Parabacteroides chongii: one gene and its partners. The protein of the gene in region 3 interacts with the protein of the main gene of each other region in a pairwise test. Links are inferred from orthologs where the notes say so. Each region holds a gene or a part of one and is shown on either strand. Other genes may lie near its edges.

Region 1 (5,671 bases), 1.1 Mb from region 3 along the record:
AGGAGCATCTTCCACAGCAACCAACTTCAAATTCAATTCTCCGGTAGTGTAATTACGAGTCTGGATCAATACTTTTCCATCTGCATCTGCGTCTGTCAACTGATACAATTTGTTTGTATCAAAACGGTTAACACCATCACCTGTTTCAGCGCTGGCAGTTGCAGTTGGGCGCAGTTCAATACCGTGACCAATTTCATTTACATTGGTATGTACGGCAGTTGTACCTTGCGCGAAAGCTCCAAGACTAGTTGTCAGCAGGGCGCCGACAAAAAGAGTAGAAAACTTTTTGTTCATAATCAAATAATTTAATTAGTAATAAAATATAAAGTTCTAATAAATCTATCTTATAATAAAAATAAAGCTCGACAACGGATATCATTTAATCCCGTCGGTGCATACTTCGCACCAAAAACATAGCACAAAGATACATATCTTTTTTAGTTAGACTATTTTTTTGATATCTTTTTTTCCCTTTAACCTTGCTTTCTTATCCTATTCCAAGCTTAAAAAGGACAAATGACAGGTTTTCACGTACAACCTTCATCATTCCTATCAAACTATCCCGTGCTCCGACTCCCGTTTCCGGTATTCGGAAGGCGAGAGGCCCATCACTTTCGTGAAAGTACGCGAAAAGTAAGCGGGCTCTTCAAAACCAAGCTTAGTAGATATCTCATTCAGTTTCAAGCCAGTCAGTACAATATACTGGCAAGCCTTCTGGATCTTCAGCCGGATAAAATAACTGATCGGTGCCACACCTGTTTCTTTTTGAAACAGCATAGAGAAATGAGACGGGGAATACTTGAAATAGGCCGCCAACTGATCCAACGTAAGGTTTCGCTCGACATGCTCATTCATATAATGGATCACCCGCGAAGCAAAAGAATACTCCTTATGGTTAGGCAAATTTATATAACGATACTGTTCCAGATATAAAAAAGAGGTAAGGAACATATAAAGACACATGGAAGAATAAACCATATATTCCTTTATATACCCCATCGAGAAACAGGCATATATCTCCTCGAACAATTGTATCCGATCCTGAAGACGTGAATATTCCCCCGGAAGGATCGATCCGGGTATAGGAGTGGACGGCAGAAACTGGTCACTCAGTTCTCCCATAAAGTGAACCCAATAAATAGTCCACGGATCAGTCTCCGAAGCACCAAAAGAATAAGGAACATTCGGGGGAATAATAATGTATTGGTTCTGCCTGACGGGATACGTCTTTCCATGAACCGTATACCAGCCCTCCCCTTCCGTACAGTAGATAAGCATGGCATAGTTGCATCCCTTATCCTTTTGTACGTAATGGTACTTGACTTTCGGGAAGAAACCGATCTTACGGACATACAAATTACCTATAAGCGGTTCTCGACTATACGTTTCAAGCAACTCGTCCGGCAAAGAGACGAATCGTTCTCCTTTGAATCCTTCTTTAATCTTTATCACTATACATTATTATATATGTAAACCGCAACAAATATAATAAAAAAACGGCCACTTCCTTTTTCGGAAGCAGCCGTTTATAATTTATCTTATGGGACGAGATTACATCATGCCGCCCATTCCGCCACCCATACCCGGGTTCATCGGAGGCATAGCAGGACCTTCTTCTTTCTTTTCAGCAATTACACATTCTGTTGTCAGGAACATACCAGCGATAGAAGCTGCATTTTCCAAAGCAACACGAGTAACCTTAGCCGGGTCGATTACACCTACTGCGCACAGGTTTTCATATTTGTCTGTACGAGCATTGTAACCGAAGTCACCTTTACCTTCTTTTACTTTCTGAACGATAACGGCACCTTCTTTACCAGCATTGGCAACGATCTGACGCAACGGTTCTTCGATAGCACGTTTAACGATTTCGATACCTGTTGTTTCGTCTTCGTTTTCGCCCTTCATTCCTTCCAATGCTTCGATAGCACGGATGTAAGCTACACCACCACCAGGAACTGTACCTTCTTCGATAGCAGCGCGGGTTGCATGCAAAGCATCGTCAACACGGTCTTTCTTTTCTTTCATTTCCACTTCAGAAGGAGCACCTACGTAAAGAACAGCTACACCACCTGCCATCTTAGCCAGACGTTCCTGCAGTTTTTCTTTATCATAATCGGAAGTAGTGTTTTCGATCTGAGTCTTGATCTGACCGATACGAGCCTGGATAGCAGCTTTGTCGCCTGCACCGTTAACAATGATAGTAGTATCTTTGTCTACAGTGATCTTTTCGGCAGTACCCAACATATCCATTGTAGCACCTTCCAGCTTCAAACCTTTTTCTTCGGAGATAACAACACCGCCTGTCAGGACAGCAATATCTTCCAACATGGCTTTACGACGGTCGCCGAAGCCCGGAGCCTTCACTGCACAGATCTTCAGAGAACCACGCAGACGGTTCACTACCAATGTAGCCAATGCTTCACTGTCGATATCTTCAGCGATGATCAACAGAGGACGTCCGCTCTGAACAGCCGGTTCAAGAATAGGAAGCAGGTCTTTCAATACAGAGATCTTCTTGTCGTAGATCAGGATATACGGATTTTCCATCTCGCATTCCATCTTTTCTGTATTTGTTACGAAGTACGGAGAGATGTAACCACGGTCGAACTGCATACCTTCCACTACGTCTACTGTAGTTTCAGTACCTTTAGCTTCTTCCACTGTGATAACGCCTTCTTTCTTCACTTTTTGCATAGCTTCTGCAATCAGCTTACCGATAGTTTCGTCACCGTTGGCAGAGATTTTAGCAACGTGTTCGATCTTTTCGAACTGGTCGCCTACTTCTTCAGCCTGGTCGGCGATCTTTTCAACCACTTTGGCAACGGCTTTGTCGATACCGCGTTTCAAGTCCATTGGGTTAGCACCTGCTGTAACGTTCTTCAGACCAACACCGATGATGGATTGTGCCAATACAGTAGCAGTAGTAGTACCGTCACCTGCATTGTCGTTAGTCTTGGAAGCCACTTCTTTAACCAACTGTGCACCCATGTTTTCGAACGGGCAAGCCAATTCAACTTCTTTTGCAACCGTTACACCGTCTTTTGTAATGTGAGGAGCACCGAATTTCTTTTCGATGATCACGTTACGGCCTTTCGGGCCTAATGTTACTTTTACTGCATTTGCCAGTTCGTCCACACCTTTCTTCAAAAGGTCGCGGGCATCCATATCGTACTTAATTTCTTTTGCCATGATTATATTATTTTTTTATTGTCCGTTAATGAATTAGATAATAGCTAAGATATCAGACTGACGCATGATCAAATACTTTTCACCGTCCAGTTCGATCTCTGTTCCTGCATACTTTCCGTACAGTACAGTATCGCCACTCTTCACAACCATTTCTTCATCCTTTGTTCCGTTACCTACGGCAACAACTTCACCTTTTAAAGGTTTTTCTTTTGCTGAATCAGGGATAATGATTCCGCCAAGTGTCTTTTCTTCTGCTGCAGCCGGCTTGATAAGCACTCTGTCTGCTAATGGTCTAATGTTCATCTTTGATATATTTTTAATGTTAATAATATTATGTTTTACTATGAATTTCTAATTCACGTTTACTCCTATGCGAAATCTGTGCCAAATTTACTGACAGGAAAAAGACTGACAATTTTGCATAAACAGACCGGTAGATACACCGACATGACTGACAGGATGACTATACATTCCGCCCTCCATGCTTCCCGACTAGAACAAAAGTAACAGTATGGTAGTTCATAAGCAGCCACCTTTTAACCTAAAGCTAGTAATATTTAGTCTATCTGCAGCGTGGCAAAGGAATGCGCAGACAGTACGGGTTGGTAGACACGACCGTCGATTTCGACAGATACCTGGCGGTCTTCATTCCCCTCGTTTGCCAAAGCGACAACTATACTTTTATCGGGATTGACAAAAGCCATCAGATTGCTGTACCGGCCGGTGGTTTCGAGCTTCCGGGCACCAGGCTGAACGTAATGGCTCAGATGTTTCATGACATAATATTCGGGGGTATAACGGAAGGTTTTCGTATCGGGATCGACAACGACCAACGAATTTTGCGCCCATCCCCAACGGCTGATGCCGCCTTTGTCGAGCGAGATATTCCAGTACATATATGCCGAGGCTCCGTTATCCAGGTAATGACGCATCAGGTTCCAGGAATAGACGGCACCGCTCCAGTCGTTCTTACCGTCGCCGCATTCCTGCTCCGTCTGGTAGAGTTTCATAGCCGGATAGCGTTCGTGGATTCCTTTGATGGCTCCTTTCCCTGCCCATTGGAAACCGACACCGCTGATATATTTTCCGCTTGCCGGATCAGTCAGGATAGTATCGACCAGGGCTTCGTTGCCACGCTCCATGGTTCCGAACATGACTTTGACATCCAGCTCCTTCATAGCCGGACCGAGGTAGTTGCCGACAAAGTTAGCCAGCGAGGCAGCCGTCCAGCAACAGCTGGGAAATATCTGTGCCGAGTTAAATTCGTTCTGCGGCATGACGGCAAAGATGTCGATGCCTTGTTCGCGGTAGGCTTCGATGAATTTGGAGAAATAAAGGGCGTACGCTTGCAAGTAAAGCGAATCCTGGATAAACATGTCCGTGCCTTCGTAACCGACTTTATCGGCAGGCAGGCCGTTGCGGTATTTCTCGTTATAGGCTTCGCCGGTATAGGCGGAGGCGTAATGCTTATTGTGTTTCATCCAGGATGGAGGACACCAGGGGGAAGCCCAGATACTCAGACCGGGATTGTATTTTTGCGCACCTTTGATGAAAGGGATCAACGTCTGCTGGTCGTTGGCGATGGTGAAATATTGCATGTCGAAATCACCGTCGGTTTCGTTGTACGAGTACCAGTCGCGGGAGAAGTCATTGGCTCCTACCGGCATACGGCAGATGGTAAAGTTTGCCCCTATCTCGGGGAAGAAGAGTTCTTCGAGGATTTCTTCACGGACTGTCGGGTCGAGTTTACTCAGAGAGATCCAGCCCAGTTCGTTGAAACAGGCACCGAAGCCGTCTATCTTCTGGAGTTTCTTTCCGGTATGGACAACGGCGTCGATGTCGGGAATGGTATCTACAGAGGCCGATACCAGGTCGGGACGTTCCACCCATTGATCATTTTCGGTCGTTGTCACCCACGATGCACGCGGTTGGATAGTACAGGCCGAAAGACATAATGCGAATGTGAGAATTAATTGATATGCTTTCATGATAAATAAGGATAAACGTGGTATCTAAGTTTGTAAACGGCACACAGATGACGCGGATTGAGCAGATGACCACTGATTGTTATTATTAATAAATACTTTATCTGTGTCAATCCACCTAATCTGTGTCATCTGCGTGCCATTTACAGACTTTTATCACCGGCTTTTTTATTAGAACCGGGCGATCAGCTCTTCCACAGTGACAGGGACCTGTTCGCCTGTGATCATATTCTTCAGGTTGATCTTGCCTTCGTTCATTTCCGTTTCACCAACGATGGCGACAAACGGGATTTTCTTCGTATCGGCATAGCCCATCTGTTTCTTCATCTTGGACGCTTCCGGGAATAACTCCGTACGGATTCCGGCAGCACGCACTTTCGAGATAATCGGCAACAGGTAGCTCTCTTCCGTGGCTCCGAAGTTGACAAACAACAGCTGCGTTGTCATTAATGAATCGGCAGGATAGAGATCCAGCTGGTTCAGCACGTCGAAGA
Region 2 (5,794 bases), 1.0 Mb from region 3 along the record:
TACGTCCGCCGTTCTTTCCTTCTGCCAGGTCTTTTTCAACATTTGCTTCAATAAAATTCAGGCTCTTTTTGCCTTCTTCTTCGTTCGTTTTGATATCGCTCATATCTGTTATAAATATGTTATTTCCTTATTAACGGAACAAAGGTAGCGATTTCTTTATTCGCTGCATAGCAATACAAGTTTTTTCCTATATTTGTGGCTTAATTTTATCGAACAGATTATAATACATTTGTATGGAATACTTCAATCTCCTGATTGATTTCGTGCTGCATATCGACACCCATCTGGCAGCGCTTGTGTCAGCCTACGGCATTTGGATATATGCCATTTTGTTCCTGATCATTTTTTGTGAAACAGGATTGGTAGTAACACCCTTTCTTCCGGGTGATTCGTTGTTATTTGTGGCGGGAGCGCTGGCGGCTTTGCCGGGTAACCCGATGAATGTGCATCTGATCGTACTGGTGCTGATTGCCGCGGCCGTACTGGGAGATGCCTCTAACTATATAATAGGCAGGTTCTTCGGTGAAAGGCTGTTCAGTAAACCGGATTCGAGAATATTTAAACAGAGTTATCTGGAGAAAACGCATAAATTTTATGAAAAGCACGGAGGGAAAACCATTATCCTAGCCCGTTTCGTTCCCATTGTGCGTACGTTCGCACCGTTCGTGGCGGGGATGGGGCATATGAATTACCGTCATTTCGCTTCGTATAATATCGTTGGAGGGATTGTCTGGGTGGCCCTGTTTTCATATGCCGGCTATTTCTTCGGCGGAATGGAGATCGTTCAAAAGAATCTGGAACTGCTGATTGTCCTCATCATTTTTATCTCCATCCTGCCGGGAGTGATTGAAATAGTCCGGAATAAATATTTTGTTAAAACAAGCTGATCAGCAAGGCGATATTCAATACGGTCACCATGGTTCCCAGCAACAGCAACAGGATGGTGGTCGAACGTGAATTGACATATTGCCCCATCACTTTTCTACTGGAGGTAAGATATACCTGCGAAAAGACGGTGATGGGAAGCTGTACGCTGAGTAACATCTGCGAAAGAATCAATCCTTTGAACGGGTCGCCGATCAGGAAGATGATAAGCAATGCCGGAACGAACGAAAGAATAACCCCCAGTTTGGAGTGTAAGTCTTTGTGATTGTATGCCTCCCCGTAAAAACCGGCAAAGATGGATGCTCCGGCAATTCCGGATGTGATCGTCGAGGAAATACCGGCAAGCAATAAGGCGGCGGCAAAGATAACGCCTGCATTGTTTCCGACCAGCGGAACCAGCAATTGCTGTGCCTGGTCCAGTTCGTCCACGGTAATCTTTTCCTTGAAGAAAGTGGCTGCTGCCAGGATGATCATCGCCGAATTGATTGCCCAGCCGATCACCATCGACAGGAGCGTATCGTAAAATTCATATTTCAATTGTTTCTTGATAACGGATTCATCTTCCAGGTTCCATTCGCGACTCTGAATCACTTCCGAGTGCAGGAACAGGTTATGCGGCATGACAACGGCACCGAGCACACTCATGATGATCAGCATTGAATTTTCGGGGAAAGAAGGTTTTACCCATCCCACGACAGCCTGTCCCCAGTTTACATCGACCAGGGCTAGCTCGTATAAGAAAGACAATCCGATGATGGAAACGAACATGATGATCCAGCGTTCGATCTTGCTGTATGTATTACTGAGCAGCATGATCAGACAGGCCACCGTAACGATCACGGCACCGACCTTTATCGGTATGCTGAACAGCATTCGTAAAGCAATGGCTCCACCCAGTATCTCCGCAAGTGAGGTAGATATACTGGCAAGCATTGCCGATCCTAGAATAGGCCGGCTGAGTGCACGGGGCATATATTTGTTGGTCGCTTCCGATAAGCAAAGTCCGGTGACGATCCCCAGATGGGCAACGTTGTGCTGGATGATGATCAGCATAATGGATGAAAAGGTAACGACCCATAACAGGGCATAACCGAATTCGGATCCGGCGGCAAGGTTGGTTGCCCAGTTTCCCGGGTCGATGAATCCGACAGTGACTAATAAACCGGGACCAATATATTTCAAAAGGTCTAATCCTCCGGAACGAGGTTTGTGATTGATTTTGAGTTTGTCTAAAAGTTTCATGTCTTGTCTTATCTTTTTGTTTTTAATACTTACAGTGTCTTGTTTAATCTTTTCATGCAACGTGAGCGCCTCGGCTCATAAGACCTGCACCAGTCGGCTCATGCTTCATGAGCAACTTCCTTTTATGGGAACGTCAGAATAAACGACGTTTTGTTTATAGCCGGATTGCTCTTCAACGCGATACTGCCACCCGACAGTCGCATGATCTGTCGCGAGATAGATAACCCGATACCGCTGCCGCCTTCTTTGGTGGTGAAGAACGGGACAAAGATATGTTCCGCTTCTTCCGGCGGGATGCAGGGACCGTTGTTGCTGACCTCGATGATCACGGATTCATCCGGATTGCAAGATGCGTTCAGTTCAATTCGTCCGTCCGGTTGTTCGCTGCCGATGGCCTGCATGGCGTTCTTTAGCAGGTTCAGTACAACCTGCGTGATCAGTTTCTCATCAGCGTAAACGATCAGGTCGGCCGGCTCTATATGTATATTAATCGTTATATTGGGGAATTTGTTGTGATGGCGGGCCAGATTTATCATCCGTTCCGCGAATTTCTGCACATAGAACAACGACGGTTCAGGGGTTGGGATATGGGTAAACTTGCGATACGATTCAACGAACGATATCAGGCTCTTGCCGGTCGTACTGATCACTTCCAGTCCGTTCCGTATATCGCTGTCGGCATCCTCATGGATGGATAATAAGGTGTCACTCAGCGAAGTAATAGGAGTGACGGAATTCATGATCTCGTGAGTCAGTACACGAGTCAGGCGTATCCATGAATCGATTTCCTTGTCATCCAGTTCGCTGTTGATATCGTTGATTGCCAGGATACGTACGTGTTTTTCCTGCAGGGTCATTTCGGAGACGCGGATAGACAGGTTGACCGTGCCGCGTTCGTTTACGAATGATATCTGATGTTTATCCCCCGGGAGAATATTGGCGATTGTGGCTTGTAGTTTGTCGTCGATGCGTGCCAGCTGTTTGACATGGGTAAAGACGGAAAGCCCCAGCAGGCGGAGTGCTTCATTGTTGGTCTGAAAGATATTGCCGGTATCGTCCAGTACGATGATGCCGGTATTGACCGAATTCATGATCAACTCATAATATTTCTCTTTTTGGACGGCATCTGCTTTTGCCTGGAACAGAATCTGGGTGATACGGTTCAGTGATTCGCTGACTAGCTTGTCGTTGGATGAACGTCCGCGGGTGGCGTATTGGAATGCATAGTCGCTGTTGTCGATCGCATCGAACATAAAGGCAACTTTCTGGGCATTACGTTTGAATAACTCGCTCATCATCCGCATGGAATAGAGCCAGCCGATAAGAATGAGAATGAGCCATTCCCATTGCCGGGTCATGGCGAAGTAGGTCCCGCAGCCGGTAAATATACCGAACAGACCCAGCCGGAAAGTCAGGCTATGATAGATACCTTTTAACATTATTACAGCTCGTAACGTTTGATTTTGTTGTACAGTGTCTGACGTGAAATACCCAGCTGGCTGGCAACGAGCGAAAGATTGCCATTGTATTTATCCATGGCATTTTTGATCATGTTGTATTCCATTTCTTCCAATGTGGTAGCTTCTTTCAGAGGAGATTCTTTCTTACGGGGAAAATCGAAATCCGAGCTGTCGAGCGTTTCTCCTTCGGAAATGATCACTGCCTTTTCGATGGTATGCTCCAATTCGCGGATATTACCGAACCAGGGTTGTTGTTTCAGTTTTTCCTTTGCGTCCGCATTCAGGCGCATGGATGATTTTCCGTAAATAGAGCAATATTTAGCGAGGAATATCTCTGTCAGCGGCACGATATCTTCGGGGCGGTCGCGGAGGGACGGTATTTCCACATGTATCGTATTGATACGGTATAAAAGGTCTTCGCGGAATTGTTCTTTCTGTACCATATCCTGCAGGTCGCGGTTTGTCGCACAGATCAGGCGGATATTGACCGGAATAGGCGTGTTGCTTCCCACTCGTACTACGCTGCGGCGTTGTAGGGCAGTCAGTAATTTGGCTTGCAGATGGTAGGAGAGGTTCCCTATCTCATCCAGGAAAAGGGTCCCGTTGTTGGCTGCTTCAAACTTTCCCGGACGGTCGGCGCGGGCATCGGTAAAAGCACCTTTCATATGGCCGAACAGTTCGCTTTCGAACAGCGTTTCGGTGATGGCGCCCATGTCTACTGGAACCATGGCTTCTTTTTTACGGTTCGACAACATATGTATTTCTCTTGCCAGCATTTCCTTACCGGTTCCGTTCTCTCCGGTGATCAGGATGTTGGCATCTGTTTTTGCCACCTTCTCGATCAGGTTGCGGAGTTGCTGCATCGCATTGCTTTCGCCCCAAAACATACCGCTTTCCTTCGAGACAACCAGTTTGCTGTTTTCGTGAGGAATACCTTTCTTGTTGGCTGTCCGGATATCATAAGCCGTTTTCAACGTTTCCAGTAACTTGGCGTTATTCCAGGGTTTGACAACGAAGTCGGTAGCGCCTTCCTTGATTCCCCTTACCGCCAGGTCTATATCAGCATAAGCGGTGAAGAGAACAACCTGTACCGACGGGTCTTCCTTCTTTATTTCGGAAAGCCAGAAAAGCCCTTCATTTCCGGTATTGATACCGGCACTGAAGTTCATATCGAGTAAAACAACGTCTACGTTTTCATTATGCAGGGTTGTTTTGATTTTGTTTGGGGTAGAGATAGTTATCACTTTCTCAAAACAGGTGCCTAACAGCATCTGTACTGCGGTAAGAATCCCCTTATTGTCGTCTACGACCAGTATGGTGCCTTGTTTAGCCATATATGATAATATGTATATATTTAGTGCAAAGATACAGGTTCGGTTTTATACTTCCTAACCAGTGTCTAATATTTAGACAGATAAAATAGGAGGAGGAAACGAAGAAATACCGGCTGTCTAATATTTATACACCATTGTCTAATTTTTTTACACATTGGAAAAATATCTGTTTTGTCAATAGGTTGATAAGCAATGTCTTAAATGGTTTGGCACAGTCTTTGCCTTTCTATTGGCAGAAAATAACACAAAAATGAAACAGATAATATTTACATCGATTCTTTCGTTTAGCCTGGCAACAGCCGCCGTGGCCCAGGAAAAGCTCTGGACAATGGATGAATGCATGCATTATGCCGTTGAAAACAGTCCGAAAGTGAAGAAACAAACTTATACCAGTGATTCTTATAAAGCAGAGTTAAATTCCTCTGTAGCCTCTTTCTTCCCGTCTATGAGTGCAAGTGTAGGAGCGCAATACAGTTTCGGACGTTCGATTGACCCGGAGACTAACGTGTATAATAATACATCTACTTTCAATAACGGATATGGTCTGAATGTTTCTATTCCTATATTTAACGGAGGGCAGTTAGTCAACCAGTGGCGTATGGCAAAAGCAAACCGTCAGTTAGGTATGAATGATATCCAAAAGGAAAAAGACGACCTGGCAATCAATACGATGCAGGCTTTTATGGATGTGGTATATTACCAGGGAACAGTTAAACTAGCTGCTGAACAATTAGAAGAAAATAGCCGTATCTTGTATAAAACACGCCGTCAGGAGGAGCTGGGATTGAAAGGTAAAGCAGATGTGGCACAGATAGAAGCGCAGGTAGCAGCCAACGATTACAATCTGACCCACCAGCAGAATTTGCTTAATAC
Region 3 (5,616 bases):
AAGTCATTCCTGAAAGACGTATGCATGCCAAAGGCTCCGGAGCATTCGGAACCTTTACCGTGACACACGACATTACTAAATACACAAAGGCTGTAATTTTTAGTGAAGTCGGTAAAAAGACAGACTGTTTCGTCCGCTTCTCTACCGTTGCCGGCGAACGCGGAGCTGCAGATGCAGAACGCGATATTCGTGGTTTCGCCATGAAGTTTTACACAGAAGAAGGTAACTGGGATTTAGTCGGAAACAATACACCGGTATTTTTCCTGCGCGATCCGTTAAAGTTCCCCGACCTTAACCACGCCGTCAAAAGAGATCCGAAAACAAACATGCGCAGTGCAAACAACAACTGGGATTTCTGGACATTGCTTCCGGAAGCATTACACCAGGTTACCATTACCATGAGTTCTCGCGGTATCCCTTATTCTTATCGCCACATGCACGGTTTCGGTAGCCATACATATAGCTTTATCAATGCCAAGAACGAACGTATCTGGGTGAAGTTCCACCTGAAAACATTGCAGGGAATCAAGAACCTGACCGACCAGGAAGCGGAAGCGATCATCGCAAAAGACCGTGAATCGCACCAGCGTGACCTGTTTGAAAGCATTGAAAAAGGTGATTTCCCCAGATGGAAATTCCAGATCCAGCTGATGACGGAAGAACAGGCAGAAAACTACCGTATCAATCCGTTCGACCTGACAAAGGTATGGCCGCACGGCGACTTCCCGCTGCACGACGTTGGTATCCTCGAACTGAACCGTAATCCGGAAAACTATTTCGCAGATGTGGAACAAGCTGCCTTCAACCCGATCAATACGATAGAAGGTATCGGTTTCTCTCCGGATAAAATGCTTCAGGGCCGTCTGTTCTCTTATGGTGACGCACAGCGTTATCGCCTGGGTGTAAACTCTGAACAAATACCGGTAAACAGACCTCGTTGTCCTTTCCATGCTTACCATCGCGACGGAGCTATGCGCGTAGACGGTAACTACGGTTCTGCCAAAGGATATGAACCTAACAGCTACGGCGAATGGCAGGATTCTCCCGAAAAGAAAGAACCGCCTTTGAAAGCCAACGGCGATATCTACAATTACAACGAACGCGAATACGATGACGATTATTACAGCCAGCCGGGCGACCTCTTCCGTCTGATGCCTGCCGACGAACAGCAGCTCCTGTTCGAAAACACTGCCCGTCAGATCGGTGGAGCCGAATTGTTCATCCAGCAACGTCACGTACGCAACTGTTACAAAGCCGATCCGGCCTATGGCAAAGGTATTGCCGATGCACTCGGCATCAGCCTGGAAGATGCTTTGAAAGAAACAAGATAGTTTAAGCAACCCCTTGATAAGCTCTGTTCAAAAAAAGAATGCCCACGATACCGGATGGTAAAGGGGCATTCTTCATTTTATTTTGAAAGAAATCAATCAAACATATGCCTGAATTTGCTGAATATCTTCTCTTTCATCGTACGGTTCGGCTGGAAGTTAGGTGAGTTTTCCAAACCGGTCAATGTTTCTTTTTCTGATGCGGACAACGTTTCCGGGATATATACACTTACATTAACCAACAAGTCGCCTGTCCCGTAACTATTCACCGAAGGAAGTCCTTTGTTCCGCAGACGAAGTACTTTACCCGGTTGTGTACCTGGTTCGATTTTCACCTTCGCCTTACCATCGATAGTCGGAACTTCAACATTTCCTCCCAAGGCAGCCTGAGGTACGCTGAGTAACAGATTATATAACAAATCGTTCTCATCACGGATCAATTCCGGATGCGGCTCTTCTTCGATCAGGATCAACAGGTCACCGTTTATACCTCCATGACGGGCAGCATTTCCTTTACCACTCATCGACAGTTGCATACCTTCTGCAACACCAGCCGGAATATTGATTGTAATGATGTCGTCATCACGCATGATACCTTCACCGTTACATTCACTACATTTCTTTGTGATGATTTTTCCTTCACCCCCACAAGTCGGACAAGTAGACTGCGTCTGCATCTGCCCCAGGATCGTATTGGCAACACGTGTTACTACACCACTACCATGGCATGTATCACAGGTTTTGCTGCTATGATCATCCTCGGCACCACTCCCGTGGCATTTGCTACAAGGAACATATTTCTTAACCTTTATCTTCTTTTCCACTCCGTTAGCGATCTCTTTCAGGTTCAGCTTTACCTTCACACGCAAATCTGACCCACGGTTCACACGACGGCCGCCACGTGAGCCACCGCCAAAACCACCGAAACCGCCAAATCCGCCAAAGTGTCCGCCAAAGATGTCTCCGAACTGAGAGAATATATCTTCCATTGACATTCCGGCTCCACCAAAGCCACCCCCCTGAGAGGCACCTCCTACTCCGGCGTGTCCGAACTGGTCATAACGCTGACGTTTCTGTGCATCGCTCAGTATGTCATACGCTTCGGCAGCTTCCTTGAATTTCTCCTCTGCTTCCTTGTCACCAGGGTTCTTGTCCGGGTGGAACTGGATCGCTTTTTTTCGATATGCTTTCTTAATTTCTTCTACTGTGGCGGTTTTTGACACCTCCAGCACTTCGTAATAATCTCTTTTAGCCATCTTTGTATTTGTTGTTATTTGCTCTCCGGCATGTTGCTTATTCTCCTACTACTACTTTAGCGTGACGAAGCACTCTATCATTCAAAGTATAACCGGTCTGTACACAATCCAGGATCTTTCCCTTCAAGCCAGGTTCCGGAGCAGGAATAGTAGCTACAGCTTCAAACATTTCGGTGTCGAATGGTTGACCTACCGCTTCAATAGCTTTTACTCCCTGCTGGGCCAGATAAGCCATAAATTTGGAATAGATAAGCTCTACTCCTTCTTTCACGGCTTCCACATCCTCCGAGTTGCGGATGTTCTGCAATGCACGTTCAAAATCATCTACAACCGGAAGCAAGTTCTTCAGGGCGGCTTCACCACCATTCTTGATCAGGTCTGCCTTTTCACGCAAAGTACGTTTACGGTAATTGTCGAATTCTGCCATCAAACGAAGATGAGAGTCGTTCAATTCGTTATACTTCTTTTTCAACTCTTCCAGTTCTTCGGTCACAATGTCAGTCTGCGCACATTCTTCTGCCGCATTTTCCTGTTCCTGCTGCAAATTTGTCGCTTCTTCGTTGTTCTGACACTCATTCTTTCCAGCCGTTTCTTTCTTTCCGTTAAAATTCATCTTGCTCATAACTATCTTAATTTTTTTATTATTACCTAATTGTCAGCATAATACGACAACCTTCATCTACTAACATTCTGTATGTAGAAAAAGTTATCCCGATGATCATACACCGGAATAACATCAAATATGCTGCCAACTATTCATACTCAACAAAAATATCTTTACCTTTGCCTATACATTTAGGTATAAACAGGTATTATTAATACTATAATAGAATTACTGGCATGATGAAAAGAGTTGTTTTATCCATATTACTGTTGTTTGCAATCTTAACCGGCTATGCACAGAACCGGAACGCGTCGATCTGTAGATTAGGATTTACTTACGATATCAGTCAAAGTAATAACTGGGGAAAATATAAACCCGTTGTTACAGGGGTTATCCCTTATTCTTCGGCAGAACTTGCAGGAGTAAAACAGGGTGACATCCTGGAAGCAATAGACGGAGTGCAATCGGCTGAAGTCTCTCCGCAGGAAATTGAGGAGCTATTGAATCCTGCCGGTAAAAACGATGTGATACTGACTATCTCCAATCTTGCCGTACCGACCAAGCAGGTGATGGTAAAGAAAGATTGCAAGAAGGTCAACTCGATCACGGAAGATCAGCTGGCATCGGCTTTTTCCATGTACAGCCTGGAGACTACCAGCGAACGGAACTTCACCTGTCCGTTCAAGACCGTAGTAACACCGGATTCTGTCAGCTTTGGCAAGTTCAAGACATTTGCTTTCGCTTCGATCGACGAAAACAACCGGAAACTGGAAACGGCTATCAACGAATGTATCGAAAAGGAAATGACCAAGAAAGGCATGGTGGTAGACATCACCCAGCCGGATATCCTGATACAAACATTCTACTTCTTCGATAAGAATCCCAATTTCAAGGGAGTGAACAAAATAATGATAGAGAAGGAACCGACCTATCGTTATAATTATACGTTGAGTAAAATGGATACATTCCCGTTCCTGGGTAATTCGGCTGCAGAAGCGGAAGCGGAATATTTGCTGCAATTCGGATTCCGCATGATCGACCAGGCTTTTGTTCCGGGACGTATCCTATGGGAATGCGAAGCAAACGAACTGCTGGAAGACTCCTACAAACTGGAAGAATATGCCCGTGTACATGTGCCGTTGATGCTGATGCAGTATCCGTATGTAAAATACGGCAGGAACGTATTATATAAGGTCAATCAAAAGACCTATAATTACACAGGTATCAGCTATGACATCGACCGCCTGGAACTGATTACGGACGTCGACCGTAATTCGCCGGCTTATGCAGCCGGACTGCGTCCGCGAGATGTGATCGAGAGGATCAACGATAACAAGATGAATTATTCCGCCGAAGAATTTACAGCAGGCTATAAGAACTTCATTTCCAAAACAATGAAATACCGTGACCCCAAAACACAGTTCACGGATGCCAATGGTTTCAAACGCTGTATGTACTGGGATACATTCAACTACCCTAAAGTAGCCGACGCTTTACAAAGTTCCGGCAATGTAGGAGCCTTCTCCTACTTATTTTATTATGCTCCCTATGTCAATCCGGCAGGAAACAATGCCTGTACGTTCGATATCAAACGGGGCAAGAACAAAATGGAAATCATCGTCCGCCCTACTATCCGCAGAGAGGTTACGGTGGAGATAAAATAAGCATATAAATTAACGTGATATACCCACAAAACTTTGAACAAAAAACGGGGTTCGATAAAGTTCGCCGTTTAATTTCCGATAAATGTTTAAGCCCGCTGGGACAAGAGCGGGTCGCAGAGATGGAATTCTCTGCCGATTATACAACCGTTATTGAACGCCTGGAACAGACAGATGAATTTGTCCGTATCCTGCATGGAGAAGTGGAGTTTCCTGCCAGTTTCTTTTTCGATGTGCGTTATTCACTGAAAAGAATACGCCCTGAAGGGACCTGGCTGGATGAAAAGGAGCTGTTCGACCTGAAGCGTTCGCTGCAGACCATCAACGATATCGTCCGTTTCTTCCGTCCGACAGACGAGGAAGAAATCGCTTATCCTGCCCTGACGGCATTGGCGGGTGACATACTGGTGTTTCCGCAGCTGATCGGAAAGATCGACTCCATTCTCGACAAGTTCGGGAAAGTGAAAGACAATGCCTCGCCTACCCTAGCACAGATCCGAAAAGAGATCACGGCAACGATGAGCGGTATTTCCCGCAGCCTGCAATCCATCCTGCGAAACGCCCAATCGGAAGGTGTGGTCGATAAGGACGTGACGCCGACCATGCGTGACGGTCGTCTGATGATCCCTGTCGCTCCGGCTTTCAAAAGGAAGATTAAGGGTATCGTGCATGATGAGTCGGCAAGCGGTAAAACGGTCTTCATCGAGCCGGAAGTGGTCGTGGAAGCCAATAACCGGGTACGGGAGCTGGAAGGCGACGAACGCCGG

What was found.
Region 1: the proteins of P3L47_RS15275 (region 3) and groL interact in binary tests that used the Escherichia coli proteins (3 or more experiments, as listed by UniProt). The link is inferred for Parabacteroides chongii from one-to-one orthologs.
Region 2: the proteins of P3L47_RS15275 (region 3) and P3L47_RS19450 interact in binary tests that used the Escherichia coli proteins (3 or more experiments, as listed by UniProt). The link is inferred for Parabacteroides chongii from one-to-one orthologs.

The regions. Positions count from the first base shown.
Region 1 is NZ_CP120849.1:2,976,616-2,982,286, reverse strand. The notes cover bases 873-3,724. They hold groL (chaperonin GroEL), read right to left. Parts: upstream 3,193-3,724; coding sequence 1,552-3,192; downstream 873-1,551. Other genes in these bases: P3L47_RS10980 (co-chaperone GroES), read right to left, coding at 3,226-3,495; P3L47_RS10990 (AraC family transcriptional regulator), read right to left, coding at 873-1,452. In the rest of the region: P3L47_RS10995 (DUF6383 domain-containing protein), read right to left, coding at 1-294; more of P3L47_RS10990, read right to left, coding at 553-872; P3L47_RS10975 (glycoside hydrolase family 30 protein), read right to left, coding at 3,750-5,180; hisS (histidine--tRNA ligase), read right to left, coding at 5,349-5,671.
Region 2 is NZ_CP120849.1:5,088,533-5,094,326, reverse strand. What follows is about bases 1-2,975. They hold P3L47_RS19450 (Nramp family divalent metal transporter), read right to left. Parts: upstream 2,128-2,975; coding sequence 874-2,127; downstream 1-873. Other genes in these bases: P3L47_RS19445 (sensor histidine kinase), read right to left, coding at 2,250-2,975; P3L47_RS19455 (DedA family protein), read left to right, coding at 234-887; P3L47_RS19460 (glutamine--tRNA ligase/YqeY domain fusion protein), read right to left, coding at 1-103. In the rest of the region: more of P3L47_RS19445, read right to left, coding at 2,976-3,566; P3L47_RS19440 (sigma-54-dependent transcriptional regulator), read right to left, coding at 3,569-4,921; P3L47_RS19435 (TolC family protein), read left to right, coding at 5,172-5,794. UniProt on the Escherichia coli protein: H(+)-stimulated, divalent metal cation uptake system. Involved in manganese and iron uptake. Can also transport cadmium, cobalt, zinc and to a lesser extent nickel and copper. Involved in response to reactive oxygen.
Region 3 is NZ_CP120849.1:4,090,760-4,096,375, reverse strand. Bases 1,415-4,211 are described here. They hold P3L47_RS15275 (nucleotide exchange factor GrpE), read right to left. Parts: upstream 3,207-4,211; coding sequence 2,622-3,206; downstream 1,415-2,621. Other genes in these bases: P3L47_RS15270 (DUF4136 domain-containing protein), read left to right, coding at 3,425-4,211; dnaJ (molecular chaperone DnaJ), read right to left, coding at 1,424-2,584. In the rest of the region: P3L47_RS15285 (catalase), read left to right, coding at 1-1,331; more of P3L47_RS15270, read left to right, coding at 4,212-4,852; P3L47_RS15265 (endonuclease MutS2), read left to right, coding at 4,867-5,616. UniProt on the Escherichia coli protein: Participates actively in the response to hyperosmotic and heat shock by preventing the aggregation of stress-denatured proteins, in association with DnaK and GrpE. It is the nucleotide exchange factor for DnaK and may function as a thermosensor.